DNA from 3 places in the Micromonospora jinlongensis genome. Region 1 is predicted to be linked to each of the others. Evidence: riboswitches for the same ligand, from Rfam matches in the RefSeq annotation. Region 1 holds a riboswitch; each other region holds the start of a gene.
The links. A riboswitch is a leader RNA that binds a small molecule or an ion and turns the genes downstream of it on or off. The one in region 1 is predicted to bind cobalamin.

Region 1 (10,304 bases):
CTGCTCATCGCCGACGAGCCCACCACCGGTCTCGACCGCCCGTTGGTGGACCACACCCTCGATCTGCTGCGACGCCGCTGCGACGACGGCTCGGCCGTCGTGCTCATCACCCACGACCTGGCCGCCGCGCAGCGGGTCGCCGACACGGTCGCCGTCATGTACGCCAGCCGCATCGCGGAGCACCGGGACGCCGGCCAGCTCTTCACCGCACCAACCCACCCGTACGCGGCGGCGCTGCTCGACGCCCTGCCCGACCGCGCCTTCCGGCCGGTGCCGGGCGACCCGCCGATGCTCACCGCGCTGCCCCCGGGATGCTCGTTCGCGCCCCGCTGCCCACGTCGCACCGACCTCTGCGCGAGCCAGCCACCGCCGACACCGCTCACCGGAGGTGGCACGGTCGCCTGCCACCACCCGATCACCACCGGAGCCGTCACGTGACCAGCTCGCCGCATCTGCTCGCCGACGAGGTGACCGTCGGGTACGGCCGGCAGGTCGTGCTCGACGGCGTCACGCTGCGCATCGACCGGGGCGAGACGGTCGGCCTTCGCGGCCCGTCCGGCTGCGGCAAGTCGACACTGGTCCGGGTCCTGGCGCTCCTGCGCCGCCCCGAGGGCGGCCGGGTCAGCATCGACGGCACCCCGGTCGGCGGTGTGCGCTACGCCGTGCCGGTCGACCTGCGGACCCGCGTCGCCGTGCTCTTCCAGAGCCCTCGCGCCGCCGCCGATCCCCGGCTGAGCCTCGACGACCTGATCGCCGAACCGCTGCGCGCGATCCGAACGCCCGAGCCGGCGGTCCGCGAGCGGGTAGCCGAACTCGCCGAACTCGTCGGCCTCACCCCGGACCTGCGCGGCCGGCGGCCACACGCGGTGTCCGACGGGCAACTGCAACGGGCCTGCCTCGCCCGGGCGCTCGTACACCGCCCCGACTACCTGCTCTGCGACGAGGCCACGGCGATGCTCGACGCCTCGACCCAGGCGCACGTCGCCGCCGTCATCCGCGACTACCAGCGGGCGCAGCGCGCCGGAGTCCTGATCGTCACCCACGATGAGATCCTGCTGAACCGCTGGGCCGACCGGGTCGTCGACCTGGTCGGAACGGCATCGGCCGTGACCTGAGTCTTCTACCGACGCGCTGGCGCGCGGCGCCGATCCGGGTCGACCTTGAGCGCGGATTGAAAACCCGCGAGCGTGATGGTGTCGTGCACAGCGGTAGTCCGTCCTCGGAAACCACACCACCGGTCGCGGGCACACGCTGACGAGGACACGCCCCCGCTTCGCACGTACGGCCCGTCACCCGCACAGCCCATCCGAAATTGGGTTTGTTAGCCAATTTCGGGGGGCGTAGTCGATCGAAGTGGACAACTTGACTCCTGCACAACGACCTCTTCGGTGTGAACTCTCGTCAACCCGGTCGGCTTGAGCTTGATGCGAGGTCAGACGGCCTGCTAGCGCGCCTCCCGGCTCGGTTCGGTTGGCAGCGTTGCTGTACTTCGCTGCTGTACTGCTGGCTTCGACAGCCTGGCCTCCCTGGTCCATCCGAGAAACCGGCGGTGCAGCACGCCGGCCGGGGTCCAAGGCATGTCCTCGGTCGCCTGAACGAGGTAGGACCCGAGGTAGAGTGCCAGCGACACGGGAGCATCCGCATACTCCGCCCGCAGCTCGCGCTTCCGGGTCAGGCAGGGCCAGGGCAGGCCGCAGCCACCGCAGCTCCAGATCGGCATGACCGGGCCGTGGACGGTCACCGCACATCCGTCAGGAAGCGAACGGTGATCGCCCGTGCCTGCCGGCTGGTCGCCCATTCGACCTGCCAGCACGGGTATGGCGTGAGCCGCGCCCACCACGCCCGGCAGCCGCTGCACATGCCGTCCAGCCCTCGGACGTGCGACGCGATGATCGCCTCCTGCTGCCCGCTACTCACTGCTCACCCTCCTGTGGCCAATGGCCACGATTGATCGGTATCCGGTGCCGGGCACGGCAGGGTAGGTCGGCTCCGCAGCGGCAGATATGCCGCCAGAGTTGCCACGACCACACCGGCCGATGCCTGCGGGCGAGAGTCAGCGCGGTGGCCGAGAGGTATTCGTCATACGAGACGCGCCGCACGGCCCCTCCCTCGTTCGAGCACGAGGACGGCTTCCTGCCCTCGAAGCTGAAGGGGACGCGGCGACCAGGCGATACCCGCACCGCCCGCCGCATCCCGTGAGCAAGAAGCTACGGTGGGTCGTGGAGCGGAATGGGTAAGGTTTCTACCCCTGGATCACGAGAGCAGCCCGACCTTGATCGCAAGGTCACGGGCGTCGTCACGGGCGGAACGCGGGCCGTCGAGCAGGTCCAAGGTGATCTGGCGGGCGTACCCGTTGAAGCGGATCGTCTCCGGGGCCGATTCGTACGCCTGCCGGAGGGTCATCACGGCCGCTTCCTTGTCGTCCTTGCCGTAGTGCGCCCGTGCGACCTCGATGAGATGGCGTGCCCGGCGCGGCCTCGACGGGATCGCCGCGGAATCATGACGGCGTGCCTGTCGCACCGCCTCACCTGACTTCTGCAACTCCACCGCCACGGTCACCGCATGAGCGCCCATGATGACCTGTGAGAACGATGTCTGCGGCTGATAGAAGCCCTGCGGCAGGCGCTGCGCCACCCGGTCCGCGCGGTCCCAGTACCGCCAGGCTCGACCTTCCTCACCAGCGCGGGCGGCGGTGTAGGCAGCCTCGAAGTTCAACGCACCCCAAAGCGCCAGGAGGTTCGTGTTGCCGTCGGCGGTGCGCGGCTCCAGCGCCGACAGGAGGTCCAGGGTCACCGCCATCGCGGTGTCCCAGTCACCGGCATCCCGATGTACCTGGCACAGGAACCATCCCGCGCACGCCAGCGCCTCCGGGTCGCCGGACTCCTGTGCCGCCACCATCGCTCGGTCCGCGACCCGCCACAACAACTCGGCGGCGGGTTGGTAGGCAAGAAACATCTGCGTCAGCCCGAACGTCTCGGCCAACAGGGCCTGAGCCTGCCGACGCTCATCACCCTCGTACGCCAACGCGGCGCGCTGCACGTCGCGCAGCATCCCCGGCAACAACCCGCCCAACACCGTGCGGTGATCCGACGCCTGATGACGCGCCCGCCACGCCATCGCAAGCCGCTCCCTCAGGCTCGTCAACGACTCCGGGGAAGCCTCGTCAGAAATCGCGAAGCGGTTCACGGCGTCACGGACGGACGCCAGCGCCGGATGCTCCGGCCCGTTGACGACAGCAGACCGGGCGCTCAACTCCCCGGCCAAGGCAGACACGTCGACCTTGAGAGCACGCGCGATGCGATCCAGCATGTGAATGCGCGGCGGCAAGATGCGATCGGTCTCCACTGCCTTGACCCACTCGGCGCTGCGCCCGACCAACCCCCCGAGCACCGCACGGGTCTTCCCGGACCGCTCCCGGTAGACCTTCAACCGCTGTCCGAAAGTCAACTCCGGCAAGAAATCCATCCCGGACCTCCTCATAGCGCGGGACGCACCGTCGGCGCCCAGGCCGCCGCCACCCAACGCTACCGGCCTGCCTGCCGCCTCATAACCCCTCACACGCCGCGCGTCGCCTTCCACGCCGACGCCCAAAGCCCTGGCCTCCTCGCTTGTAAGTTCGGGGCGCTTCGTGCGGCGACATCCGTCTTCGCACGCGACCTCGGGCGGCGATCCGCACTTCGCCGTCCGCGGCGGTCCTCGTTCGAGGCCAGTGCTGTCACTGTTGCTGTCGACAGTCTGATAGCCGTCATCAAAGCAGCAGGGCTGAGCTGTCTCAACGGTCCACCAGAGTCCATGGACGTCCGGCGCTGCCCGCACCCGTCGTCACCCAGTTGGTCACCCAGCCCAAGCCTCCTTGACCCCAGGCACGCGCGGGGTTCGTATGGCTCTAAGATCCTTCTCTTCGGCAGGTGATACGCCTCCGGAGTCCTCGAAGGCGGATTCGCCATGATCCCTGATCGGACTGATGTAAGCGGCCGCCTGGATAGGGCGCTGGCGGGTGTGGCCGCCACGTTCCAGGGCATGACGGCCCACCGGCAGGAGTCCAACTGCGAGTGTCACTGGGGCAGCGCGGAGGAACTGGCACTGCTCAAGACCCCGGACGTGCCGCTTGACGACGACCTGCTCCGCCGCACGTACTGGACCACAGACTGGCACTACCCCGGCCCGCTGCTGCGCCGGATCCTGCCCCAACTGACCCAGAGCCTCGTGGCGGGCCGCGTAGAGCCAATGGCCGGGATGGAGAGCCTTGGGCTGTTGTTCACCGCCGGCCGCTGGCAGGAGTGGCCCACCGGACAACAGGACGCCCTGCGGGAATTCGTGGACGCCTGGTGGCTGCACGTCCTGGTCGAGCCCGATGCAAAGGTGCCCGCCCATGAGGCCCTAACACTCCTCGCCGAGGCCACCACCAAGCTCGCCCCGTGGTTGGCTATCTGGGCAGAGTTGCTGGTCGACGCGGTGGCGCGGCGGCGGCTGGTCACAGCCGTGGATGAGTGGATGGACGACCTGCTGGGCGATGCGCTCCCTTGGTCGAGTTGGCACAACGAGGACACGTGGTGCCCGACGCTGTCGCTGTGGGTGCTACGACACGCGCCGGCCGTACTGCGGGAGCACGACGCGTCGATCGAATTACACGACTACATCCGGCTGCTTGTCCTACCCTACGCCGATCGGTGGGACCGATAATCGCGGCGGCGACCGTGCTGTGGGTCCAACCCCACCCCGCTGACCTTGCCATCCCGTCTGCCGCCGACCCGCCCTCCTGGGGGGTGGGCTGCTCCTCGGACTGGCCAGCGCCGCGACGGACGGACCGAGCGCTTCTCAGCCGTCGGCGCCGTCGAGCAGCGCGCGCCGTAGCGCCAGCCGGTGCTCCCGACGGATCTCCGCCTCCCGGTACCGACGCCGGTCCCCGTCGGTCTCCGGCAGCAGCGGCGGCACCGTACGGGGCTGACCGTCGTCGTCGATGGCGACCATGACCAGGTGGGCGGTGGCCACGTCGGTGGGCGGCACCGCACGGTCCCACCGGTCGGCGGTCACCTTGACGGCCACCTCCATCGAGCTGCGGCCGGCCCAGGTGATCCGGGCGTCGACGTGCACGACGTCGCCGACCCGTACCGCGCGCAGGAACGCGGTCTCGTCGATGGCGGCGGTCACCGCCGGCCCGTCGGAGTGCCGGGCGGCGACCACACCGGCGACGGAGTCAATGAGGTTGAGGATCCGGCCGCCGTGCACCGTACCCATCAGGTTGGTGTGGTGCTGGTCCATGATCTGCGACAGGGTCAGGTGCGACGCCGACGGCGCTCGGCCGGCGATCGTGGTGGTGTCGTGCACAGCGGTAGTCCGTCCCTCGGGAAACCACACCGCCGGGTCGCGGGCACACGCTGACGAGGACGCGCCACACGCACGGCCCGTCACCCGCTCAGCCCACCCGCGAGGCCGACGGCAGCGCACACGGTTGTGTACGCGGCGCCGGCAGGTCTTCGGACTCGCGGGCCTGACCGGTCGCGCCGGTCCCCTACTGGCCGTCGCTTCCCAGGCCTGCTGGCCCAGTGCTGATGACGGCGGTCGTTCCCACTCACCGCTGCGGGGCAGCCCCGGATTTCCACCGGGTTCCCTCTTACGACGCCCAGTCGGTCACGACGGGGCGAACCAGCGCCGTCGGCAGCATAGCTGGCCAGGGATTCCGTCCATTCGGCGCGGCGTGCTGCGGCGGCACGGCGTCCTCATCGTCAACTTTTGCCATCTGAGGAAAAAGATCGCCACCTCTTGAAAAAAGTCTCACGGCGGTGAGGATATTCAAATGCGTCGTCTCCCTCAGACTTGCGGGCGGGTGGTCTCGGGCCTCCTCGCGCTCCTCCTCGCCTCGGCGGTCGCCCTCCTCGCGTCCGCCCAACCCGCCGCAGCTCACGGGACTCTCGCCATGTCCACGCCAGCGAGCGGCGCCACGGTGAACGAGCCGTTGACGTCGGTGCGGCTCTACTTCACCGAGAAGGCCGCCGCCAACGCGTTCTTCACGATCACCGCACCGGGCGGCGTCCGGGTCGACAACGGCTGGTCGTACGGGGAGCCGAAGCCGCTGGACAAGCCGGTGCGGGAGTACTTCCTGGTCAACGGACAGTTCGAGCCACGGGAGTACACGACGGGGTTCCCCGTGGTGGTGCCCGTCTCCCACCTGCCGGCCAAGGGCCAGTACTCGGTGAGCTACCTGTCGGTCGCCTCGGACGGCGACACCGTGCGGGGCACGTTGACCTTCCGCTACAACGGGCGGGTGACGGCAGCGCCGCAGGGGTGGAGTGCGCCGTCGACGCAGCCGGACCCGGCGCTGGTGGCCGCCACCGAGCAGCACGGATCATCTGGGCAGGGCTCAGCGGTTCCGACCACCGCAGTCGAGTCGGCGGCCCCGCCGTCCGCGGCTGCGGCGGCCCCGCCGACCGGGTCGAGCGATGAAAGCGGCCCCGGAGCACTGGCCTGGGCCGGCTTGGCGGTGGCGGTCGGGGCGGTGGCCGGGTTCTTCTTCTGGCGTCGCCGATCGGCTTCCACAGGCAGAGCCACCGGCCGGGGCCGTACCTCGTCGGCGACCTCCGGTCGACGCGGCGGCGGTGCCCGTACCACGAACAAGGCCGCCGCGGGCAAGGCCAGCGGCGGCAAGGCCAGCGGTGCCAGGGCCAGCAGTGGCAGGGCCAACGGTGGCACGGTCGGCGCGGCGACCGTGGCGCAGACCACGGGCGACAAGCGGCGACCCACCACCGTGCCGGCGGCACGCAAGAGCAACGCGGTCGTCACGGCCCGCACGGGCGTCGCAGTCGATTCGACGGCGACCGATCAGGCGGCGAAGGCCTCCGCCACCACGGACGGCGCGCCGACGGTCGACCCCGACCCGAGGCCCGACGCGGACCTCGCCGCCGTGACACCCGGGTCCCGGCTGAGCAACACCCATCTGGCGCTGCTCGTCGGTGGGCTGGTGATCGCCCTGCTGGCCGGGTTCGGGTTGGCTCGCGTCGGGACCGGCGACGAGAGCCCGACGGGCGGCACCGCCCGACAGGCCGCGGGTGGTCCGCCTGCCCCGGGGCAGGCGGAGTCCGCGACCGACGGGCACCAACACCCGGCGGGCACCGGGCCGCACACGCATCGCGGTGACGGCGCAACGGGCGACACGCTGGCGACCGGGACGACGGTCAGCGCCGGTGGGTACGCCCTGCAACCGTTGGAGCGGTCCCAACCGCTTGGTGTACGCGCGGACTACCGTTTCCGCATCGTCGGGACCGACCGGCAGCCGGCGACGCGTTTCGCTGTCGTACACGACAAGCCGTTGCACCTGATCGTGGTGGGCCGCGACCTGTCCGGCTACCAGCACCTGCACCCGACGATGGCGCCCGACGGCACCTGGAGCGTCCCGGTGACGCTGGCCCGGCCCGGCGGCTACCGCGTCTACGCGGACTTCTCCGTCACCGCGACCAACGGCACACAGGTCCCTCTCGTGCTGGGCGTCGACCACACCGTGCCCGGCGCGCACACCCCGACCGCGCTGCCGCCGGTGCAGGCCCAGGCGACGGCCGGGCCGTACGCGGTGTCGATGAACGGCACCCCGACGGTGGGAGTGACGGCGCCGATGCACTTCCAGGTCAACGCACCCGCGCTGGAGCGGTACCTCGGCGCGTACGGGCACCTGGTCGTCGTCCGGGAGGGCGACCTCGGGTACGTGCACGTCCACCCCGAGCTGGAGCTGGTCGACGGGTCGGTCAAGTTCTGGCTGACCGCCCCGAGTTCGGGCCGGTACCGGGCGTTCTTCGACTTCCAGGTCGCCGGCAAGGTGCACACCGCCGAGTTCACGATCAACGTGCCCTGAGACCGGAACTTTCTCCCTGCTGCGGCCGACCATCCAGCCAGCAGCAATCAACGGAGGAAGAACACATGCGCACCACCAGCCCGCTCGGTTCACGCCGCTCGGCCACCGTCCTCGCCGCCGCCATCCTGGCGGTGGGCGCCGCGGGTTGCGGCGCGTCCGACTCTTCGTCGGCAGCGCAGCCGAGCCCGTCCGTGTCGGCCTCGGCAAACCCGGACGCCGGTGTGATCGGCATTCGTGACCCGTGGGTCAAGGCGGCCGACAAGGGGATGACGGCGGCCTTCGGGACGCTGGTCAACGAGGGCGACAGCGATGTCACCCTCACCAGCGCCACGACCTCGGTGTCGCCGATGGAGCTGCACGAGATGGCCATGAAGGACGGCACGATGGTCATGCGGCAGAAGCAGGGCGGCATCGTGATCAAGGCCAGGGGCACGCACGCGTTGGAGCCCGGTGGCGACCACCTCATGCTGATGAACCTCACCAAGCCGGTCCAGGCCGGTGACGAGGTGACCTTCACCCTGACCTTCGCCGACGGCAGGACCCAGCAGTTCCGCGCGGTGGCCAAGCCGTTCACCGGCGCGCAGGAGAGCTACGCCCCCGGGCACGGCGAGCCCATGCCCGGCATGAGCGCTACGCCGGGGATGAGCATGAGCCCGGCATCGTGACCGAGACGTCACCCGTCCGGCCGGTGAGCAGGCGTGGCCTGCTCACCGGCGGGGCTCTCGCCGTCGGCGGTGCCGTGGCCGGCGGGGCCACGATCGCCGCGACCCGTGCCGGGCAGACCAGGCCACCGGCGGCGAGCGCTGCCGACACGACGCTGGCGGCGACCGTCGGCGGCCTGGTCGAGCCGTTCCACGGCGCCCGGCAGGCCGGGGTGGCCACCGAACCGCAGGCCCACGCGGCATTCGTCGCGTTGACCCTGCGGGCCGGCACCGACCGGGCCGCGCTGGGGCGGATGCTGCGGCTGCTCACCGACGACGCGGCCCGGCTCAGCCGGGGCCAACCCGCTCTGGCCGACACCGAGGCCGAACTCGGGCTGCTGCCGGCACGACTGACGGTGACCTTCGGCTTCGGGCCCGGCCTGTACCGGGCCGCCGGCGTCGACGACCGGCGGCCCGCCTCGGTGGTCGATCTGCCGTCGTTCCGCGTCGACCGGCTCCAGCCGGCCTGGTCCGGCGGTGATCTGCTGTTGCAGATCTGCGCGGACGACGCGATCACCGTCGCCCACGCCCAACGAGTCCTGATCAAGGACAGTCGGCCCTTCGCCACCGTCCGCTGGGTCCAGCAGGGCTTCCGGCGCAGCCCCGGCGTCGAGCCGGGCGGCCACACCCAACGCAACCTGTTCGGCCAGCTCGACGGCACCGCCAACCCCCGGCCCGGCACACCGCTGGACACCGCCCTCTGGGTGCCGGACGGCCCGGCGTGGCTGCGCGACAGCACCACACTGGTGGTGCGGCGCATCAGCATGAACATGGAGACCTGGGACCTGCTCGGCCGCACCGATCGCGAACTCGCCGTCGGACGGCGGCTCGACACCGGCGCTCCCCTCACCGGCACCGCCGAGCACGACGAGCCCGACTTCGCCGCCACCGGCCCCGACGGGCTCACCGTCATCCCCGACTTCTCGCACCTGACCCGGGCGCATGTCACCGACGACCGGCTGAAGATCCTGCGCCGGCCCTACAACTACGACGGGGTGCCGACCGCCCAGGGCCACGCCGACAGCGGGTTGATCTTCACCTCGTACCAGGCCGACATCGCCAGGCAGTTCCTGCCCATCCAACGCCGGTTGGCCGACCGGGACCTGCTCAACGAATGGACCACGCCGATCGGGTCCGCCGTCTTCGCCATCCCACCCGGATGTCCACCGGACGGTTGGATCGGCGAGCAGGTGCTCGGATGATCACGCCAACCGGAGACTCGTCATGACCGTGCCGCCGTCCCGCCCCACCGCCGTCCGGCTCGGCGCGGCGGTGCTCGCCGTCATCGTGGCACTGCTCGTCCCGGCCGCCCCGGCCTGGGCGCACAACTCGCTCAAGTCGGCGACGCCGGCCCGGGACGCGACAGTGCCGAGCGCACCGCCCGAGGTCACCCTCGAATTCATGCAGCCGCTCGACCCGACGTTCACCACCATCGTGCTCACCGACGCCGCCAGGCGGAAGCTCGCCACCGGCGACCCGGTGGTCGTCGGGGTGAAGAGCACGGTCCAGGTGACCGACCCACTGCCGAACGGGACGTACACGGTCGCCTACCGGGTCGTCTCCGCCGATGGGCACCCGGTCCAGGGGTCGTACTCGTTCACGGTGGCCGACCCGGCGTCCAGCGCCGCGCCGGTCGCCGACCCCGGTACGTCGGCCGCCGCCCCGTCCGCCGTCGGCGCGGTGAAGACCGATGGCGGCCCGGGTGCGGGCGTGCTCGTCGCGGGTGCCGTGCTGGCCGCTCTCGTCGTGGTGGCGGCTGG
Region 2 (10,304 bases), 1.3 Mb from region 1:
CGGCCGAGACGGTCAACCCCGCCGCCGTGCAGGCCATGCGCGAGGTCGGCATCGACATCACCGACCAGACCCCCAAACCTCTGGAGTACGCGACCGCGGAGTCCTCCGACGTCATCGTGACGATGGGCTGCGGCGACACCTGCCCGGTCTTCCCCGGCAAGCGCTACGAGGACTGGCAGCTGGAGGACCCCGCCGGCAAGGGAGTCGAGGCCGTCCGCCCGATCCGCGACGAGATCCGCGCCCGGGTGGAGAAGCTCCTCGCCGAGCTGAGCCGGACGACCTGACCATCGGGCGGCACGGCACCCGCACAAACTGGCGCCTCAGCGGCTGCCGGCGTAGACAGCGCGGTCGCCGAGCTCCTCCTCGATGCGGATGAGCTGGTTGTACTTGGCCGTACGGTCCGAGCGCGACAGCGAACCGGTCTTGATCTGGCCGCAGCCGACGCCCACGGCCAGGTCGGCGATGGTGGTGTCCTCGGTCTCCCCGGAGCGGTGGGACATCACCACCCGGTACCCCGCCTTGTGGGCGGCGTCCACCGTCGCGAGGGTCTCGGTGAGCGTGCCGATCTGGTTGACCTTGACCAGGATCGCGTTGGCGTAGCCGCCCTCGATCCCGTCGCGCAGCCGGTCGACGTCGGTGCAGAAGACGTCGTCGCCGACCAGCTGCACCCGCTCCCCCGCCAGCGCGGTCAGCCGCTTCCAGCCGGCGATGTCGTCCTCGGCCATCGGGTCCTCGACGGAGCTGATCGGGTACCGGGAGACCAGGTCGAGCAGGTGGTCGATGTGCTGCTCGACGGTGCGCTCGCGCCCCTCACCGACGTAGTCGTAGACGCCGTCGCGGAAGAACTCCGAGCTGGCCGGATCGAGGCACATCGTGATGTCGGTGCCGGGTTCGTAGCCGGCCTCCTCGATGGCGCGCAGCACGAAACTCAGCGCCTCGTCGGCGGTCGTGAATGGTGGTGCGAAGCCGCCCTCGTCGCCGACGTTGGTGTGGTGACCGGCCACGGCGAGCGATGCCTTCAGGGTGTGGAAGACCTCAGATCCCATCCGGACCGCCTCGGCGAAGCTCCGCGCTCCCACCGGGGTGATCATGAACTCCTGGAAGTCGAGCGGGTTGTCGGCGTGTGCCCCGCCGTTGATGATGTTCATCATCGGCACCGGCAGCAGGCGGGCCCCGACGCCACCGACGTAGCGGTAGAGCGGCTGCCGGTGCGCCAGCGCCGCCGCCTTCGCCGCCGCCAGGGACACGGCGAGGATCGCGTTGGCACCCAGGCGACCCTTGTCCTTCGACCCGTCGAGCGCGATCATCGTCTCGTCGATCAGGGCCTGGTCCTCCGCGTCGAGCCCGGTCACCGCGTCGGCGATCTCACCGTTCACCGCGCCGACCGCCGTCGTGACGCCCTTGCCGTGGAAGCGCTTGCGGTCCCCGTCGCGCAGCTCGACCGCCTCGTTCGCCCCCGTCGACGCCCCGGAGGGCACGGCCGCCCGCCCGGTCGATCCGTCCGTGAGGACCACGTCGGCCTCCACGGTCGGGTTGCCCCTGCTGTCGAGAATCTGCCGACCACGCACCCGACTGATTGCCGTCATCACACACTCCCTGCTCACGATGCCTTTTCGCCGCCAGACTGGCAGGAAACGGCGGTCCTGGCACCGCGACGATCGACACGTTGACCCGTACCCCAGGGTGCGGGTTTAGGGTCGCGGGATGCGGGTGGGTGAGCTGGCACGACGGACCGGGACGACGGTCCGGGCCTTGCGGTACTACGAGTCGGCCGGGCTGGTCGTGCCCCGGAGGTTGGGCAACGGCTACCGGGAGTACGACGCGATCGCGGTGCGGCTGGTGGCACAGATCCGCGAGTTGATGGCGCTCGGCCTCACCGTCGAGGAGACCCGCCCGTTCGTCGAGTCGATCGCCGGTGGAGCCGACGACGCCGACGTGTGCGCGGCGGCGGTGGCCACGTACCGCAGCAGCATCACCGGCCTGCAGGAGCGGATCGGCAAACTGACCGCCCAGCGGGACGCGCTGGACGCCCGCCTCGACGCAGCCGCGTCCCAGGTCGTGCCCGGCAGCGCGGCGGCCGGCACCGACCCCGCCGCGCTGGTCGGCACCAGCCTGCCATCCCTGTCCTTCTACGGCACCGACGGCCGCCCGGTCGATCTGGGTGCGCTCGGCGACGGGCGCACCGTCATCTTCGTGTACCCACTGACCGGGCGGCCGGGCGTCGACCTGCCCAACGGGCTGCTGGAGGTCCATGGCGCCCGGGGCAGCACCGAGCAGGCCGCCTGGTTCCGCGACCACCACGCGGAACTCCGTGCGGCCGGCGCCGCCCGGGTGTACGGCCTGTCCGCGCAGTCGACCGGATACCAGCGGGAACTCGCGCACCGGCTGCGGTTGCCCTACCCGCTGATCCCCGACCCGAGGCTGACGCTGGCCGACGCGCTGCGTCTGCCGACCCGCGCCGCCGGTGACATGACGCTCTACGAGCGGTTGACGCTGATCATCGCCGACGGCGAGGTCGAACACGTCTTCCACCCGATTCCGGACCCGGCGTCGCACCCCCTGCACGTGATGCGGTGGCTCACCAAGCGACGCCAGGCCCCCGGATCGGTTGCCGCCTAGGGCCTGTGTCGAAGTCCTCGGCTCGACCGAGGACTTCGACACAGGCCCTAAAAGTCGTCGTCAAAGGCGACGGTGCCGCTCACCCCGACCTGGTACGCCGAGACGCGCCGCTCGAAGAAGTTGGACAGCTCCTGCACGTCCTGCAACTCCATGAAGGCGAACGGGTTGGTTGACCCGTAGTGCGGGGCGATGCCGAGCTGGGCGAGGCGACGGTCCGCGACGTGCTGGAGGTACTCCCGCATGTCTTCCAGGATCAGGCCGGGCACACCGTGGCCCAACAGGTCCTCGGCGAACTGCACCTCACACTCGACGGCCTCGGTGAGCATCCGCCGAACCTGGTCGGCGAGGTCGTCGTCGAACAGGTCCGGCTCCTCGGCGCGGACGGTGTCGACCACGTCGAACGCGAACGCCATGTGCATCGACTCGTCCCGGAACACCCAGTTGGTGCCGGAGGCCAGGCCGTGCAGCAGCCCACGGGAGCGCAGGAAGTAGACGTACGCGAACGCGCCGTAGAAGAACAGCCCCTCGATGCAGGCGGCGAAGCAGATCAGGTTGAGCAGGAACGTCCGTCGGTCCTCCCGGGACCGCAGCTCCCGCAGGTCGTTCAGGGAGTCGATCCAGCGGAAACAGAACTCGGCCTTGCGACGGATCGAGGGGATGTTCTCGATGGCGGCGAAGGCCTCGAAGCGCTCGGTCTCATCGGGCACGTACGTGTCGAGCAGGTTGAGGTAGAACTGGACGTGCACGGCCTCCTCGAACAGCTGCCGGGACAGGTAGAGGCGGCCCTCGGGGCTGTTGACGTGCTGGTACAGGTTGAGCACCAGGTTGTTCGCGACGATCGTGTCGCCGGTGGCGAAGAACGCCACCAGACGGCTGACCAGGTGCCGCTCGGCCGGCGACAGCTTGTCCAGGTCGGCGAGGTCGGCGTGCAGATCCACCTCCTCGACCGTCCAGGTGTTACGGATGGCGTCGCGGAACCGGTCGAAGAAGTGCGGGTAGCGCATCGGGCGGAGGGTGAGGTCCATCCCGGGGTCGAGCAGCATGTGCGTGGTCCTCGTTTCGGCGGTGTCGGCGGTAGCGGCGGTGGCGGTGTCGGCGGTCACTGGCAGGCCTCGCACGACTCGGGGTTCTCCAACGAGCAGGCCAGCGCCTCCGCGTCGGCCACCACCGGGGCGACGACGGCGACGGGCGCGACGGCGCTGACGGTGGCCTGCTGGATCCGCGTTGCTGGGCGGGAGCGCAGGTAGTAGGTGGTCTTCAGCCCGGCCTTCCAGGCGTACAGGTACATCGAGGACAGCTTGCCGATGGTCGGTGCGGCCAGGAACAGGTTCAGCGACTGGGACTGGTCGATGAACGGGGCACGGGCCGCGGCCAGGTCGATCAGGGCGCGCTGCGGCAGCTCCCACGCGGTGCGGAACAACTCCCGTACGCCGGCCGGCAGCTCGGCGATGTCCTGCACGGACCCCTCGGCCCGCTTGATGGCCGACCGGATCCGGTCGGTCCACAGACCACGGGCCTTCAGCTCGCGTACCAGAGCGGTGTTGACCTGGAGGAACTCCCCCGACAGGGTCTCGCGCTTGAACAGGTTGGACACCTGCGGCTCGATGCACTCGTAGCACCCGGCGATCGAGGCGATGGTCGCGGTCGGGGCTACCGCCACCAGCAACGAGTTGCGCAGCCCGTACGCCTCGACCCGCTCGCGCAGCGCGTCCCACCGTGCGGTCTGCGTACCCTCGACGCCCCACAGGTCGGGCTGGAGCTGGCCCCGCGCGGCCCGGGTCTGCGGATACGCCGGATGCGCGCCGAAGTCGCGGGCCAGGTCGGCGGAGGTCTCCAGCGCGGTCAGGTACAGCTCCTCGCTGATCCGGGTGGACAGCTCCCGCGCGGCCGGCGAGTCGAAGGGCAGCCGCAGCGCGAAGAAGACGTCCTGGAGGCCCATCAGCCCGAGCCCGACCGGCCGCCAGCGGGGGTTGCTCGCCGCCGCCTGCGAGGTCGGGTAGTAGTTGATGTCGATGACCCGGTCCAGGAACGTCACCGCGGTACGGACCGTGGCGCGCAGCCGCTCCCAGTCGATGCCACCGTCGGTGAGGTGGGCGGCGAGGTTCACCGAACCGAGGTTGCACACGGCCGTCTCGACGTCGCTGGACACCTCCACGATCTCGGTGCAGAGGTTGGACAGGTGCACCACGTTGCCCGGCTCGGCGGTCTGGTTGCACAACCGGTTGGCGGCGTCCTTGAAGGTCATCCACCCGTTGCCGGTCTGGGCCAGGGTCCGCATCATCTTCCCGTACAGCTCCCGCGCCGGGACCTGCCGCACGTACCGGCCCTGCGCCTCGGCCTCGCGGTACGCGGCGTCGAACCGCTCCCCCCACAGGTCGGGCAGCTCGGGCACCTCGTGCGGGTCGAACAGCGACCACAGCTCGTCGGCCTCGACCCGGCGCATGAACTCGTCCGGGATCCAGTTGGCCAGGTTGAGGTTGTGGGTACGTCGGGCGTCCTCGCCGGTGTTGTCGCGCAGTTGCAGGAACTCCTCGATGTCCGGGTGCCACGGCTCCAGGTAGACGCAGGCCGCGCCCTTGCGCCGGCCACCCTGGTTGACCGCGGCGACGCTCGCGTCCAGCGTGCGCAGCCACGGCACGATCCCGTTGGACTGCCCGTTGGTACCGCGGATCAGCGCGCCCCGGGACCGCACCCGGGAGTACGCGATACCGATGCCACCGGCGAACTTGGACAGGTTCGCGACCTGGGCGTACCGCTGGTAGATCGAGTCCAGCTCGTCGAGCGGGGAGTCGACCAGATAGCAGGAGGACATCTGGGTGTGCCGGGTGCCGGAGTTGAACAGGGTCGGCGAGCTGGGCAGGTAGGCCAGGCTGGACATCAGCCGGTAGAACCCGGTCGCCTCGTCGGGCGTGGTGGACAGACCACAGGCCACCCGCAGCAGCCAGTACTGCGGGGTCTCCAGCACCAGCCTGCTGGTGGGGTGGCGCAGCAGGTACCGGTCGGCCACCGTACGCAGGCCGAAGTACTCGAATCGCCGGTCGCCGTCCGGATCGACGGCGGCGTCGAGCATCGCGGCGTGTGCGGCGACGAACGCGGCGGTGTCGTCTCCGATCAGGCCCTCGGCGTGGCCGACCCGGATCGCCGCGCTGAACGAGGTGATTCCCTGCCGACGCACCTCCTTGTCGACGTAACCGGCCAGCAGCCGGGCGGCGAGGCGCGAGTACTGCGGCTCCTCGCCGATCATCTCGGCCGCGGTCTGGATGGACAACCGGTCCAGCTCGGCCGTCGTCGCGCCGTCGTACAGGCCGCTGATGGTGCGGGTGGCGACGCGCATCGGGTCGACGTCGGTCAGGTCGTCGGCCCACCGCTCGACCGCCCGGACGATCTTGTTCACGTCCACGGGTTCGGTGGCGCCGTCGCGCTTGCGGACCTGCATCGGCGTCCGGCGCACTGTCGCGTCGCCGCTGACCGGGACTGCCTCGGTGACTGTCACCACTCGCTCCTCGGAGTTCGAGACCTGGTGGTCCGGACGCGAGGAGACAGACACCGACGGACGCCACGCCGGCACGGCGTGGGTCAGGTGGCGTCAGCCGTCCCACGCGGCCTCGGACCGCCGCCCACCCGGGTGCGGGTACGCGGCGCGCTGGCAGGTCTTCGGACTCGTGGGCACGACCGGGCTGGCCGGTCTCCTACTGGCCGTCGCTTCCCAGGCCGCTTGGTGGCCCAGTGCTGATGACGGCGGTCGTTCCCACTCACCGCTGCGGGACAGTCCCGGATTTCCACCGGGTTCCCTCTTGCCTCGACCACACCGGATGAGCGGTCGAACCAGCTGCGCTCGACACCATATATAGGGATGCAGGCGTTGTCACACCCCACATGTCGACCCCGGGCGTGTCGGCGGCGGTCCGGTGACGACCGTCACGGCCGGGTGTCGGCACGCCGTTCAGCGGCGGATTCGTGGTTGCGCCCGTCAGCCAGGCACCGGGGTGACCGCACTCGGGCGCGCCTCGGGGAGACGACTCGGGGGGTACCGTGCTCGACCCTGCTCCGCCTATCCTCGGGGACTCAGGCGCTCCGACAGTGGAAGCGGAATCATGCCGTACGTTCTCGACACCGCCGTCATACCGCTTCCGGATCGTATCGAGGCCATCAGGACGGCGATGCTGCACGCGTCGGCGCCCTGTCACGTCATCCATGAGGATCCCGACGGCGACATCTTCTGCCGGATGGAACTGTGGGACCTCGGCAACAGCAACATCTTCATCAGCCGTTCCTCCGGCATCCGCCTGCTGCGTACGGCCAAACTCGCCAGACAGGACGCGATGCCGGTCGTCGCCCTGTCCGTGCAGCAACGCGCCCACGGCCACCTCGATCAGCACAAGCACCTACAGGTGGTTCCGCCGGGCGAGCTCCTCGCCGTCGACCTGTCAGCGCCGTACGACTACTCCTGGTCCGGCGACGGAGCGGCCGGCTGCATCCAGATTCCCAGTGACCAGCTCGGACTGCCGATCGACGTCATCCGGCACGCCATCCACCGACTGCGAGCCAGCCCGCTGTACCGCATGGTCACCGACCACATCACGAACCTCACCAGGAATCCGGCGCGGATCACGGCCGACCCGACGGCGGCGATCGTCACCACCACCAGCATCGAGTTGACCCGGGCGCTGCTGGCATCCGCCGACCGCACGGAACGGCTCGCGAGGCAGGTGCTCGCCGAGACCATCCTCACCCGCGTCCGCACGTACGTCCGCCATCACCTGGCCGACCCCGACCTCACGCCCGGCCGCATCGCCGCGGCACACAACATCTCCCTGCGACACCTCTACAAGGTCTGCGCGGACGCCGACATCAGTCTCGAGCAGTGGATCATCAGCGAACGGCTCCAGAGCGTGTGGCACGATCTGCGTCGGCCAGACAAGCGGCATCTGCCGGTCGCCGTGATCGCACGCCGTTGGGGCTTCCGGGACTCGACGCACTTCACCCGACGGTTCAAGGCCCGCTACGGCTTCTCACCCGCTCAGTGGCGCCGCTCGTGCGAGGAGACGCCGCCGTCCTGATCGTGCGCTGTGGACAACGTTCGTGCACACAGAGCCGGTCAGAAATCGAAGCGCCGAGGTTAGATTCGCACCGTCCGGGGCGAAGGTGAGGGAGGCGACGACGACCAGGTCGTCCCCTTCGCGGTGGGCGGGCAGGCATCCGCCGCCCGCATCAAGAACGCCCGTCTGCTGGTTTACCCCGGGGCGCCGCACGGCCCACCGACACGCACAGGGACCAACTCGGCCGCGACCTGCTCGACATTCTTTCTGGAAGGACGCCTGACATGGCACCCGACACGATCATGCTCGTCCACGGATTCTGGGTCACCCCACGCAGCTGGGAGAACTGGATCACCCACTACGAGAGCAAGGGCTTCCGGGTCATCGCGCCCGCCTACCCCGGTTACGAGGTCGAGGTGGAGGCCCTGAACACCGATCCCACACCGATCCTGCACTCCACGGTGCCGCAGATCATCGGCCACTACGAGAGTGTGCTCCGTGGGCTGAACTCACCGCCGATCATCATCGGGCACTCGGCCGGTGGCGCGTTCACGCAGATCCTGCTCGACCACGGCTTCGGCGCGGCCGGCGTCGCGATGAACTCAGCGCCGACCGAGGGCGTGCGGGTGGTGCCACTGTCGCAGGTGAAGTCGACGTTCCCGGTGCTGAAGAACCCGGCGAATCGGCACAGGGTGGTGCCGCTGACGTTCGAGGAGTGGCAGTACGCCTTCACCAACACGTTCACCGAGGAGGAGGGCCGGGCGCTGTGGCAGCGCTATGCCATCCCGGCCAACGGCGGCATCCTCTGGGGCAGCGTGCTGGCGAACTTCCAGCCTGGGCACCAGGACACCTGGGTCGACTACCACAATGACAACCGGGCGCCGCTGCTGTTCGTCTCCGGCTCCGAGGACCACATCATGCCGCCGGCGATCCAGGAGTCGAACGCCAAGCACTACAAGTCGAACACCATCACCGAACGCCGGGAGTACGACGGCTACGCGCATCTCCTACCGGCCCAGAAGGGTTGGCAGGAGATCGCCGACGAGGTCCTCGACTGGGCCTTGCGGCACGCACGGTGAGCGACCTGCGGATCACCCACATCGGCGGGCCGACCATGCTGGTCGAGGTGGACGGCTGGCGCATCCTCACCGACCCGACATTCGACGCTCCGGGCCGGACGTACAAGTTCGGGTGGGGCACCGCGTCGCGCAAGCTGACCGGCCCGGCACTGCCGGCGGAGTCACTCGGCCACATCGACGTGGTGCTGCTGACGCACGACCACCACGCCGACAACCTCGACGACAGCGGCCGCGCGCTGCTGCCGTCCGCCGGTCGGGTCGTCACCACCGTCAGCGGCGCCCGCCGGGTCGGCCCGCCGGCCACCGGGCTCCGGCCCTGGCGCAGCACCGAGTTGACCGCGCCCGGCCGGCCAGCCATCGAGGTGACCGCGACCCCGTGCCGGCACGGACCCCCGCTGAGCCGACCGGTGGCCGGAGAGGTGACCGGTTTCGTGCTGCGCTGGCAGGGACAGCGGCACGGCGCCCTGTGGATCACCGGCGACACGGTCCTGTACCGGGGGGTACGGCAGGTGGCCGAACGGTTCACCATCGGCACCACGCTGCTGCACCTGGGCGCGGTGCGGTTCGGCCTGACAGGTCCGCTGCGCTACACGATGACAGCCACCGACGGTGTCGAGCTGTGCACTCTCGTTGGGGCGCACACGGTGGTGCCGGTGCACTATGAGGGCTGGGGTCATTTCACCGAGGACCGGTCGGCGATCGAGGCCGCATTCGCCGTCGCGCCGGAGCCGGTCCAGCGCAGCCTGAACTGGCTGACCACGGGCGTGGCCACGTCCCTCACGGCTTGACCGGAACCCCGGTGTCGGCGGCTCGCCGACACCGGGGTTGGGTGTGTTGGGCAGGCAATCTTCCCCGCTCTGGCCGGGCCCACCGCGCCGCCACTCCCTCCCGACGAGGACGATCGCATGGCCCGGCGTCTCAGCGCCGATCATGGAACGCAGAAACGTCGGATGTATCCGATCGGATGTCGATCGACATCGTTGACGCGCCAGAAACGCCCTCCGTATACTCCGAGTGATCATCCGATCTTTTGCCTAGCCGGGCGAGGAGCGCATGCCGCAGATCACCGCCGTCACCGTCGAGGACGTCCGTTTTCCCACCTCACTGACCGCCGACGGGTCCGACGCCATGAACAAGGACGGCGACTACTCGGCGGCGTACGTCATCCTGCACACCGACGGTGTCGACAGCGTGGGCGTGCCACTCGCGGGTCACGGGCTGACCTTCACCATCGGTCGAGGCAACGACATCGTCGCCGCGGCCGCGGTGCACCAGGCACAGCTTCTGGTCGGCCTGGACGTGGCGACGATGGCCGCGGACATGGGCGCGGTCTACCGACTCCTCACCTCCGACAGCCAACTGCGGTGGCTCGGGCCGGAGAAGGGCGTCGTCCACCTGTCGCTGGCGGCCGTGCTGAACGCCTCATGGGACCTGGTCGCCCGGCTCGCCGGGAAGCCGCTGTGGCGGCTGCTCGTCGACATGTCCCCCGAGCAACTCGTCGACATCGCGGACCTGCGCTACCTGTCCGACGCGCTGACCCGGGACGAGGCACTGGCCATCCTGCGGG
Region 3 (10,304 bases), 1.3 Mb from region 1:
GATGATGGCGCGGGCAACCGCGACGCACTGCCGTTGCCCACCGGACAACATCGCGATCGGGGTGGTGACCCGGGGGATCCGTACCCCCAGCTCGTCCAGGGCGGCGGCCGCGCCCAGCCGCATCGCGCGCTTGTCGAGCAGCCCGAGCCGACCCAGCGGCCCGGAGCGCAGGATCTCCCGCCCGAGGTACAGGTTGGCGGCCACGCTGAGGTCGTCGGCGACGGCGAGGTCCTGGTAGACGGTCTCCACCCCGGCGCGCCGGGCGTCGACCGGGGTCGAGAACTGGACGGGACGACCACCCACCCGGATCTCGCCCTCGTCGGGCGGGTGCACACCGGACAGTGTCTTGATGAGGGTGCTCTTCCCGGCACCGTTGTCGCCGATCAACGCGACGACCTCACCCCGGTGGACCGTGAAGTCGGCACCGCGCAGCGCCTCGACGTGCCCGAACCGCTTGACGATGCCACGGGCTTCGAGGACCGGCGGGTCGTCGGCGGTGGGTTGGCGGCCGCTGTCGGCGGTGGCCGTCGGGATCGTACCCATCACCGCACCGGGGGGTTGGCGCAGCTGGGCTCGAGCACCGCCTTGATCTCCGCGGAGTCGATGTTCTCCTTGGTGACGAACGTGACGCCGGTGTCGGCCGACGCCAGCGGCGCCTTGTCCCGCAGGTGCTTGACCATCTTGTCGACGCCGAAGTAGCCCATCTTGAACGGGTTCTGCACGACCAGCGCGGAGATCTGGCCGCTGCGTACGCCGGCGATCTCGTCCGGAGCGGCGTCCCACCCGATGATGACCACCTTGCCGGACTTGCCGGCCGCCTGGATGGCCTGCGCGGCGCCGAGCACACTCGGCTCGTTGGCCGCGAAGACGCCCGCGAGGTCGGGGTTGGCGGTGAGGATGTTCTCGGTGACGCGTCGTGCCTCGTTGACGTCACTGCGGCTGGGCTGCTGGCCGACCAGCTTCAGGTTCGGATACTGGGCGAGGCCGGCCTTGAAACCGTCGACCCGCTCGGTGTTGGTCTGCGACCCGGGCTGGAACTCGACCAGCGCCACCTCGTGGTTGCCGGGGCCGAGTTCGGTGGCGAGCAGCTTCGCCGCCTCGGTGGCCGACGCGCGGTTGTCGGTGGCGAACAGCGGCACGTTCGACGGCTGCGGGCTGGTGCCAGAGTCGATCATCGCAACCGGGATGTTCGCGGCGAGCGCCTTGTCGGTGGCGGGCGCCAACGCACTGGAGTCGGTGGCCGCGTAGACGATGCCGTCGACCTTCTTGGTGACGTAGTTCTGGATCAGGTTGACCTGACCCTCGACATCGGTTTCGGTGGTCACCCCGTCCCACTGGACGGTGACGTCACCCGCGCGTTGCGCGGCGCACTCGGCGCCCGCCTTCACCGTGTTCCAGTAGTCGGCCCCGACCGCCTTCGGGACCACAGCGAGCTTCAACGGCCCGCTCGCGTCCTTGGTCGCGCCGTCGCCTCCGTCCCGGACCTCGACCCCGCCGCAGGCGCTGAGCAGAGCGGTCGCCGCGGCCACGGCCAGAATCGCCTGCGCGCGCAGGAGTGGCCCGCGTGTCCGCCGGCTGGTGGTGGTGTGTGCCATGGTGTGTGTCCTTCCTCGTTCGGACTCTCGGAATGGCATGTCAACCCCGTGATTCCAGCCGCCGTCGGCGGTACTGGTCGAAGTAGACGGCGGCCCAGATGATCAGGCCGACGATCACCTGCTGGTAGTGGATGCTGATGTCGAGCAGGACGGCGCCGTTGCGGACCAGGGCGATGAGGAACGCGCCGATGATCGTCCCGACGATCCGGCCCTGACCTCCGAACAGGCTTGCCCCACCGATGACCGCGGCGGCGATGACGTCGAGCTCCAGCGAGATCCCGTAGTTCGGCTGGCCGGAGTTGACCCGCGAGGCCGCGATCATGCCGCCCAGCCCGACGAGCACACCCGCCAGCACGTACACGCCGGTCAGGTGCCGCCCGACCCGGATGCCCGACCGGCGTGCGGCCTCCAGATTGGAGCCCATCGCGTACGTGTACTGACCGAAGCGGGTCTGGGAGAGCAGGAAGGCGACACCGACGGCGACCAGTACGGTGATCACCACGGCGAACGGGATGCCGACGATCTCCCCGTTGCCGAGCAGTTGGAAGGATCGGGGCAGGCCGTAGACGCCGACCGCCCCGGTGATGATGAAGACGAGCCCGCGTCCGACGGACATCGTTCCCAGCGTCGCGATGAACGGTGGGATCCGAGCCACGGTCACCAGCAGCCCGTTGAGCAGCCCGGCCAGCGCGCCGACGCCGATCGCGACCGTTGTCGCCGCCCAGAGTGGAAAGCCGAGGTCGCGTACGACCATCGCCCCCGCCACGCCGGCGAGCGCGGCGACCGATCCCACGGAGAGGTCGATGCCCCTCGTGATGATGACCATCGTCTGCGCCGTGGCGATGATGGCGATCACCGCGGTCTGCGCCCCGATGTTGAAGAGGTTGTCCGCGGTCAGGAAGTAGGGGCTGGCGAAAGTCAACACGATGAACAGCACGACGAGCGCGGTGGCGGCGGTCAGCTCGGAGACGGCGTGGGAGATCCGTTCCCGGAACCAGTCGCTGGGCGTGCCGTGCTGCGTGCCGGTGGTTGCCTCGACGGTGCTCATCGTCGGCCCTGACCTCCCCAAGCGTGGCGCCGCACGCGACGGGAGAGCCGTCGGCGAGCGGAGCACCGGTGACCGGCCGAGCCTCCTCGGCAGGGAGAGACGGGCTCGGGCCCGCGCCACCCACGGAGATAGGTCGGATGTTTCCCTTGATCAGGCGTTACCATGCCATGCACGTGCGTGTGTTGCCAAGGTCTTGCGACCATGTTTTGTCGTCGTTACGCGAGCCCTCGGAGCCCTATGTCCGATCAGAACGGCATGACCTGTTGTCGATGGCCGCCCCGCGAGCCAACGCACCACAATCCGATTGTTATCGATAACATGCTATGTCTTCGACGCCCGCCGCGCTCGCCTCCTCACGAACCCAACCGGTGTACCGGGCGGCGAGCAGACAGACCGGCCGGTCCGAGCCAAGAATCAGCAGACCCGGGCCGAACAGTCGAGCGCGTGCTCGACAGCGGGCCGCGGGTCCGCCGTCGTCCAGGCCGCGCCGTTCACCCCGGCCACCAGCCCGGAGAGCTTCGCCGTCGCGTCGGGTTCGGCCGCGGCGAAGGATGCCCGCCGACGGCGGCCGGGTTTTGATCAGACGAATCGGGCGGCGCTGAAGCCTCGGGCGCCGGTGCCTCACCCGTTGCGGGGCCGGGTTGACCGCCTGCGGCGGCACCGATACCGTCGACCCACTATCTGCGGCGACGCGAGGGAAGCCGGTGTGATTCCGGCGCGGTCGCGCCACTGTGAGCGGTTCCCCCACCTCAAATGGGGCCCGTGAGCCAGGACGCTCGGTCGTCCGCAGCCTTGCGATGGGGACGCGTCATCCCCGGGGAGGTTCGTGATCATATGTCCAGCTCCACGTCCAGCCAGCCGTTGGTGAATCCCGCTGGCACCACGCGTCTTCTGTGGACGGTCCTGGCGACCGTCGTGGCGCTCACCCTGCTGGCCTACCTCGTCGCGTTCGACCAGGGTGCGGTGTCGCGCAGCGGTATGTACCTGCACGAGCTCATGCACGACGGCCGGCACCTGCTCGGTGTTCCGTGCCACTGAACGCCACCACCGCTCCCCCGTTCCTCGCCGTCCTCGTCCGCGGCCTGCTCGCCGGCCTGATCGCTGGCCTGCTCGCCGGGACGTTCGCCTACGTCGCCGGCGAACCGCACGTCGAGGCAGCCATCGCGATCGAGGAGGCGGCCTCGCACGCCGAACCCGCCGCTGGCGGGCACCAGCACGACGAGGCCCTGGTCACCCGGAGCGGCCAACGCGGCGGGCTGTTCCTGGCCACCGGCCTGTTCGGCGCCGCGATGGGCGGTCTGCTGGCCACGGCGTACGTCCTGCTGGCCCGTCGGCGGCGGACCGACGACGACGGGCGTTCCGGCCTGCTGCTGGCCGGTGCGGCGCTGCTCGGCGCGGTGATCGTGCCGTTCCTCAAGTACCCGGCGAACCCCCCGGCGGTCGGCGACCCGGCCACCATCAACCAACGCACCGTCACCTACCTGCTGATGGTGGTGCTCGGTCTGGTGGCCGTGTGGGCCGGCTCGCTGGGCTACCGGTCGGTCGGCGCGCAGGCACCACTGTGGCAACGCGTCGCCGCGGCCGTCGGCGGCTTTCTGCTGGTCACCGTCGCGTCCTACGTGGTGCTTCCCTCGTTCCAGGAAGTCCCCACCGACTTCCCCGCGACGCTGCTGTGGAACTTCCGACTGGCCTCCCTCGGCACCCAGGTGGTGCTCTGGACCGGGATCGGCCTGCTGTTCGCGGCCCTGATGCACCACGATCGACGCCGTCAGGCCGCCGCCGCCCTGCCCAGCACATGACCGTCACCAGCCTCCGGCTGGTCGCCCACGGTCACACCGCCGCCCTGCGTCGGGCCCGCTTCGGCGGGCCCGACGACGGTCTGGACGAGGGCGGTCTGCGCGCCACCCTCGCCCAGGCCCACGCGGATCCGGACCGGCGTGGGCACCTCGGCATGCACGACACCTGCCTGTGCAGCCCAGCGGCGGCGGCCCGGCAGACCGCCGCCGCCTTCGGTCTGCTGCCGACGATCGAGACGGCGTTGGCCGACTGCGACTACGGAGACTGGACCGGACGGTCGCTCGAAGAGATCGCCGGCACGCACCCGCAGGCCCTACACGACTGGTTGTCCACACCGAACTCGGCACCGCACGGCGGTGAGTCCGTCGCGGCCGTGCGGGATCGGGTCGGCAGTTGGCTGGACGAGCAGCACCGAGCCGGCGGGCGCGTCATCGCGGTCACCCACCCGCTGGTGATCCGGGTCGCGGTCGTGCACGCCCTCGGCCTGCCAATGGCGACGTACCGGCAGCTGGACGTGGAGCCGTTGGCGATCATCCGGCTCACCAGCCAGGGCACGCGCTGGCAACTCCGACTGTGCGCGCCGCGAGCAGGTTGAGGTCACGCCAACGGCGCGGGCCGCCGCGCCCAGGCGGCCGGCGGCCACGATGCCGACACCGGCGCCGACAGGTACCGGACCGGGAGGGTGCTGTTGGCGGCGGTGTCGCGCTGGGCGCGGAGCCGAGGTGGGTCGACTCCGCGATGGTGTGGTCATGAATCCAGGGCCCGCAGTGAGCTGAGCGGCGGGTGGACGGCCCGGAGAGCGATATACCTCAGAGGTATAGATATGACTCCGAGGTATGCCGCCTGAAAGCAATACACCGTCGCCGGGCCAGCGCGATGAGAGGCCCGGCGTCGCGCTGCTGCCGCGCCGCTGAGCCCGACCGGACGGTCTGCTTCAGCCCGCCCGAGTATGGACCAGTGCGGCGGCACGGCCCAGGGCGGACTTCTCGACGGCGGTCAGCGCCGGGTCGACCCGGCGCTGACCCACCGCACGCCGTAGTTGGCTGGCCCGGGGTGGCTGCGCGCGTCGCTGAAAGGCGTCGAGGCCGTCCCGGGCAAGATCGGCGAGCTGCGGGTCCGGGCTGACCGCCACGTCGGCGAGGATGAGAGCGGTCATGGCCACGTCCAGGTCTGCCGGTCCCTCGGCCGCGTTGCGCCAATCGATGACCACGGGCCCGCGCGAGGTCACCATGACGTTCTGTGGGTGCAGGTCGAGGTGCAGGACGCGGTCCGACGGGTCAACGCTGAACCGGGCCGGCAGGCTGTGGAGGCGGTCGAGCAGGCCCACGAGCAGGTCGGCGGCCGCGCCGATGGCGGTGCGTCCGGCCAGCATCGACGCCAGGAGAGTCTCGCCGTCGAGTCGTTCGAGCACCAGGTCGGGCCCTTGGGCGTCGTACACCACGGGCACCGGGTAGCCGGCGACCCCGACATACGCCATCAACGCCGCCTCGGGCGCGCTGTCCCCACCCTGCCGGTACCGGCGCAGCACCCGCGACTCGTCGAGCACGTAGACGTCGGCGTCGCGCCCCGAGGCGAGCAGCGCGTGATCGGCCATGGCAGACGACGCTAACAGTGGTTGCGCGACAAGCGCGTGGGGCGGGCCGTGATCACGGCCCGCCCCACCCTGCTGCGCTGTCCCCGGCTCAGTGCTAGCCGGTGACGGTGAACGGCCGGGACACCTTCGTCGCCGACTTCTCACCGCTCAGCGTGACGCTGGTCGCGCCCGCCTTCGCCGCACCCGGAACGCTGACCGTCGCGCCCGAGATGACACCGTCACCGTTCGCGCGCACCGTGCTGACCGCGAGGCCGTTCCCGACGGTGATCGTGACCGCCTCGTTCGGAACGAACCCGGAACCGTCGATGGCGATCGACGTACCACGCGGACCCGAGGTGGTCAGCAGTGCCACCCGCGGCTGGTAGCTCGGCGCCTGGGCCTGCCCGGTCACCTGGACGGTGGCCGTGGCCGGCGTCCGCGTCGACGCGCCCGTCGCGGTGACCGCGTACCGGCCGGGTTGTGCGTCACCGGAGGTCGGGACCGAGACGCGGACCGTGCCCGTCGCGGAGGCCGCGACCTTCGTGGTCCGGGCCGGGTCGGTGCCGACGCTGACGGTCACCTGCTCACCGGCGGCGAACCCACTGCCGTCGACGGTGACAGTGCCGCCGGTGGTGACGGGGCCAGCCGCCGACAGCGCGATCGTCGGCTGGGAACCGCCCCGCGCGACGGTCACGGTGAAGGCCTCGGTGCTGCTCGACAGCGTGTCCCACGCGGTGACGTGCACCGTGTAGGTGCCCTCCCGCGAGTAGGTGTGCTGACCGCTCATCGCACCGGACGCACCGATGGTGACGTCGTCCGGAGCCGTGCCGTCACCCCACTGGACGCGGGCACGGTAGCCGGTCGTGCCGGGAACGCCGCCGGTCACCGAGCCGAGGTTCGCCGCGAGGGCCTGGCCGGCGTTCGCCGTCTGGTCCTTCGGGGCGACAGTGGCCAGCGCGGGGGCCGGCGTGCCGTCGTTGGCGACGGCGAACACGTGGATCCGGCCCGCCGAGCGAGGGTCACCGGTCTGCGTCGGCAGGGTCACCGACACCAGCGTCTTGCCCGCCGGAATCTGGTACGGCGCGGTCGCGAACAGGAACGGCTGGGCGCCGTCCCGGCTCGTGCCGTGCAGCCGGTACGCCGTCCGGGCAACGATGATGTTGCCGTAGGACGGGCTGGCGTTGGCGTTGCCGCCCAGCGTCCAGTCGCTCATCTGGATCGGGACGCTGGCCGTGCTGCCGTCACTGAAGTTCGCCGTGCCGGTGGTGCTCTGGTTGCCCTGCGTTCCGGCGCCGATGAAGGAGATGCTCTTCGCGTCCTCCGGCAGGTCGAGCAGGACCGTCGCACCGTTGCCGGTGGCGTTGTCCGGCTGCCCGGCCGGGATCATCGGCAGCGTGAACTGCAACGCGGTCCCCGGGACCTGCTGCCGCTGCCCCTGCGTCGCACCGCCCGCCGCCAGGGCGGCCCGCGAGTACGCCCACGACTTGGCGTCGCAGTCCGCCGCGAGGACTCCCTCGTCGCCGACGCAGACGGTGTCGAACGCGGCGGTGAGGCCGGACGTCGGGGCGTACGCCACCTCGACGCCGACCGTCGCGGAGCTCTGGCTCTCGCCGTCGGTCACCGTGACGTTCGCCTGGTGGAAGCCCGGGGTGGCGTAGGTGTGCGACCCGCCGATGTTGTAGACGGCCCGCGAGCTCAGCGTCACGGTGCCCTCGGTGACCGGCGTGCCGTCACCCCAGTCGATCGTTGCCCGGTAACCGGTCGCGGTGCCCCCGGTGACGGACGCCAGCGGTACCGAGACCGGTACGCCGGACGCCGCGTGCACGCTGCCCGCGGCGGTCACCGCGATGTCGCCGCCTCCGATGGACACGTCGCCACCGGCGAGCAACTCGATCTCGGCGAGACTGGTCTGCGCGGCGCCGACGGTCTTCGTGACCGCGAGACGGAACTGCGCGAACCGGCCCGGCTTGTCGATCGTGTACGGGCGGGTCTGACTGCGCCACCGGAACACCTGGTCCCTGCGGGAGTCCACGGTGGTCCAGGTGATGCCGTCGTTGGAGCCCTGCAGTCGCCAGTCCGCCGGATCGCCCGCACTCGCCCCCGACGTGACGGTGTAGTACGTCGGCTTCTGCTTGCCACCACGGAACGCCCAGGAGATCTGCGGGGTCGCCGAGGTGAAGGTCAGCTGCGTGGTGGACGAGTCGTCGAACAGCTTCGACGCGTCCTGACCACCGGTGGCGGTCGCGGTGCCGAGGCCGGGGCCGGTGGTGTCCTGCAACGGCTTCGGCGCCTGGTCACCCTTGGTCAGCGACGGCGGCGCGTCGTTCCTGCCGCTGCCCCAGGAGGACGGGTTGGGGCCCATCTGGAAGTCGATGGTGCCGCCCTTGGCGAGTGCGGCCACGTCCACCGACAGACCGCGCTGCTTCTTGCCGTTGACCTTGACGTCCTGCACGTAGACGTTGCGGGTGCTGTTGCTCGGCGCGTTGACGACGATGTCGCCAGTGGTGCGACGCACTGTCATCTTCGTGAACTGCGGCGAACCGATGGTCCACTCGGACGACCCGGCCTGCAGCGGGTAGATGCCCAGCGAGCTGAGGATGTACCACGACGACATCTCGCCGTTGTCCTCGTCGCCCAGGTAGCCCTGGCCGATCTCGCTGCCGACGTAGAGGCGACGCAGGATCTCCCGTACCGTCGCCTGGGTCTTCGCCGGTGCGCCGGCGAAGTTGTACATGTACGGGATGTGGTGCGACGGCTGGTTGCTCATGCCGAGCTGACCCATCCGCACCGCACGCGCCTCGATCATCTCGTGGATGACGCCGCCGTACCCGCCGGGGCGGTCGGCGTTCTCCGGGGTCGAGAAGAACGTGTCGAGCTTGTCCCGCAGCGCCTTCTGCCCACCGAACAGATTGGCCAGACCCTGACCGTCCTGCTGGGCGGTGAAGGCGAAGTTCCACCCGTTGGTCTCGGTGTAGACGCCACCCCAGTCCAGCGGGTCGCCGGCGAGGAAGTTACCGGCGGCGTCGCGACCCTGGAAGAGCTTCGACTTCGGGTCGAAGAGGTGGACGTAGTTGCGGGCGCGCTCCAGGAAGTAGCGCGACTCCTCCTTGAGCCGGGCGCGCTCCGACTTCGGCGTGGCCGGGTCCTTGGCGAGGGCCGCACCCATGTTGCCGATGCCGTAGTCGTTGATGAAGCCCTCCAGCGCCCACGACACCGACTCCCCGGTGGAGGTCGGCGTGTAGCCGAGGAACAGTGACGTCTCGATGCCCTTGCGCCCGACCGCGCTGCGCCCGGACGCGACGGTCGCGTCCTTGACGGCCGCGTCGTACGCCGCGAGCGGGTCCGGCAGTTTGACCCCGGTGAGGTACGCCTGGGCCAGAGCCACGTTGGCGCTGGTGCCGGTCATCAGGTCGGCGTAGCCGGGAGACGACCAGCGGGCGATCCAACCGCCGTCGCGGTAGTGCTGGACGAACCCGTCGGAGATCTTCGCGGCGACGTCCGGGTACAGCAGCGCGTAGGCGGGCCACACGGTGCGGTACGTGTCCCAGAAGCCGTTGTTGACGTAGATCTGCCCATCGACGATCTTCGCGCCGGTCTGGGTGGGAGTCGAGGCGCCGGTCGGCGCCGAGACCGGGCTCGCGTACTGCCAGCGCGGCGCGGCGGCGGTGCCGGTGTTCTCCGACTGCGAGTTCGGGTAGAGGTTCAGCCGGTACAGGTTCGAGTACATCGAGACCAGCTGCGGTTCGGTGGCGCCACGCACCTCGACCCGGCCGAGCCGGTCCTTCCACATCGCCGTCGCCGCGGCGTGGACCTGGTCGAAGCTCTTGCCGGTGACCTCCAGATCGAGGTTGCGGCGCGCCTGGTCGACGGAGAGGAACGACGTCGCGAGGCGCATCGTCACCTCGCGGGTGGTGGAGACGTCGAACGTGGCCGAGGTCGAGGCGGTTGCCGTCGGCGCCCGGTCGAAGGCACCGGACACGAACATGCGGCTACGACCGGCCGACAGGCCGCTTCCGTTGTCGACCCAGCCGGTCAGGGTGCCGTCCGTGCCGATGGTGAAGGTGCCGTTGTGGAAGACGAGGCTTCCGGTCGCCTGCCCGGTCGGGAAGGTGAACCGCATGATCCCGGCGTGGTCGGTGGGCGACATCTCGGCGACCAGGCCGTTCTGGAGCGTGACCCGGTAGAGGTCCGGCTGCGCGATCTCGTCGTCATGGCTGAAGGCGAGCGCGCGGCTGGCGGGCTGGCCGGTGAGGGAACCGCCGCCGACGACCGGCATGACCGACATCTGGTT

Region 2: another riboswitch for cobalamin. It lies ahead of HNR22_RS01535 (ribonucleoside-diphosphate reductase subunit alpha); the one in region 1 lies ahead of HNR22_RS07425 (acyl-CoA thioesterase).
Region 3: another riboswitch for cobalamin. It lies ahead of HNR22_RS01490 (CbtB domain-containing protein); the one in region 1 lies ahead of HNR22_RS07425 (acyl-CoA thioesterase).

What each region holds. Positions count from the first base shown of each region.
Region 1 covers NZ_JACCHK010000001.1:1,741,887-1,752,190, forward strand. Annotated here, with positions in the region: gene HNR22_RS07400 (oligopeptide/dipeptide ABC transporter ATP-binding protein) at 1-438, shown strand, start outside; gene HNR22_RS07405 (ATP-binding cassette domain-containing protein) at 435-1,115, shown strand; gene HNR22_RS31200 (hypothetical protein) at 1,445-1,741, opposite strand; gene HNR22_RS07410 (hypothetical protein) at 1,738-1,917, opposite strand; gene HNR22_RS07415 (helix-turn-helix domain-containing protein) at 2,254-3,465, opposite strand; gene HNR22_RS07420 (hypothetical protein) at 4,000-4,683, shown strand; gene HNR22_RS07425 (acyl-CoA thioesterase) at 4,819-5,262, opposite strand; cobalamin riboswitch at 5,452-5,666, opposite strand; gene HNR22_RS07430 (copper resistance protein CopC) at 5,798-7,843, shown strand; gene HNR22_RS07435 (copper chaperone PCu(A)C) at 7,909-8,508, shown strand; gene HNR22_RS07440 (Dyp-type peroxidase) at 8,532-9,746, shown strand; gene HNR22_RS07445 (copper resistance CopC family protein) at 9,769-10,304, shown strand, end outside.
Region 2 covers NZ_JACCHK010000001.1:478,965-489,268, reverse strand. Annotated here, with positions in the region: gene HNR22_RS31125 (arsenate reductase ArsC) at 1-284, shown strand, start outside; gene eno (phosphopyruvate hydratase) at 321-1,586, opposite strand; gene HNR22_RS01545 (MerR family transcriptional regulator) at 1,705-2,619, shown strand; gene HNR22_RS01540 (ribonucleotide-diphosphate reductase subunit beta) at 2,667-3,662, opposite strand; gene HNR22_RS01535 (ribonucleoside-diphosphate reductase subunit alpha) at 3,719-6,055, opposite strand; cobalamin riboswitch at 6,248-6,464, opposite strand; gene HNR22_RS01530 (helix-turn-helix domain-containing protein) at 6,714-7,679, shown strand; gene HNR22_RS01525 (alpha/beta hydrolase) at 7,943-8,737, shown strand; gene HNR22_RS01520 (MBL fold metallo-hydrolase) at 8,734-9,525, shown strand; gene HNR22_RS01515 (enolase C-terminal domain-like protein) at 9,791-10,304, shown strand, end outside.
Region 3 covers NZ_JACCHK010000001.1:466,755-477,058, reverse strand. Annotated here, with positions in the region: gene HNR22_RS01505 (ATP-binding cassette domain-containing protein) at 1-543, opposite strand, end outside; gene HNR22_RS01500 (ABC transporter substrate-binding protein) at 543-1,595, opposite strand; gene HNR22_RS01495 (ABC transporter permease) at 1,636-2,643, opposite strand; cobalamin riboswitch at 3,297-3,442, shown strand; gene HNR22_RS01490 (CbtB domain-containing protein) at 3,478-3,681, shown strand; gene HNR22_RS01485 (CbtA family protein) at 3,672-4,442, shown strand; gene HNR22_RS01480 (histidine phosphatase family protein) at 4,439-5,035, shown strand; gene HNR22_RS01475 (phosphotransferase) at 5,375-6,034, opposite strand; gene HNR22_RS01470 (GH92 family glycosyl hydrolase) at 6,129-10,304, opposite strand, start outside.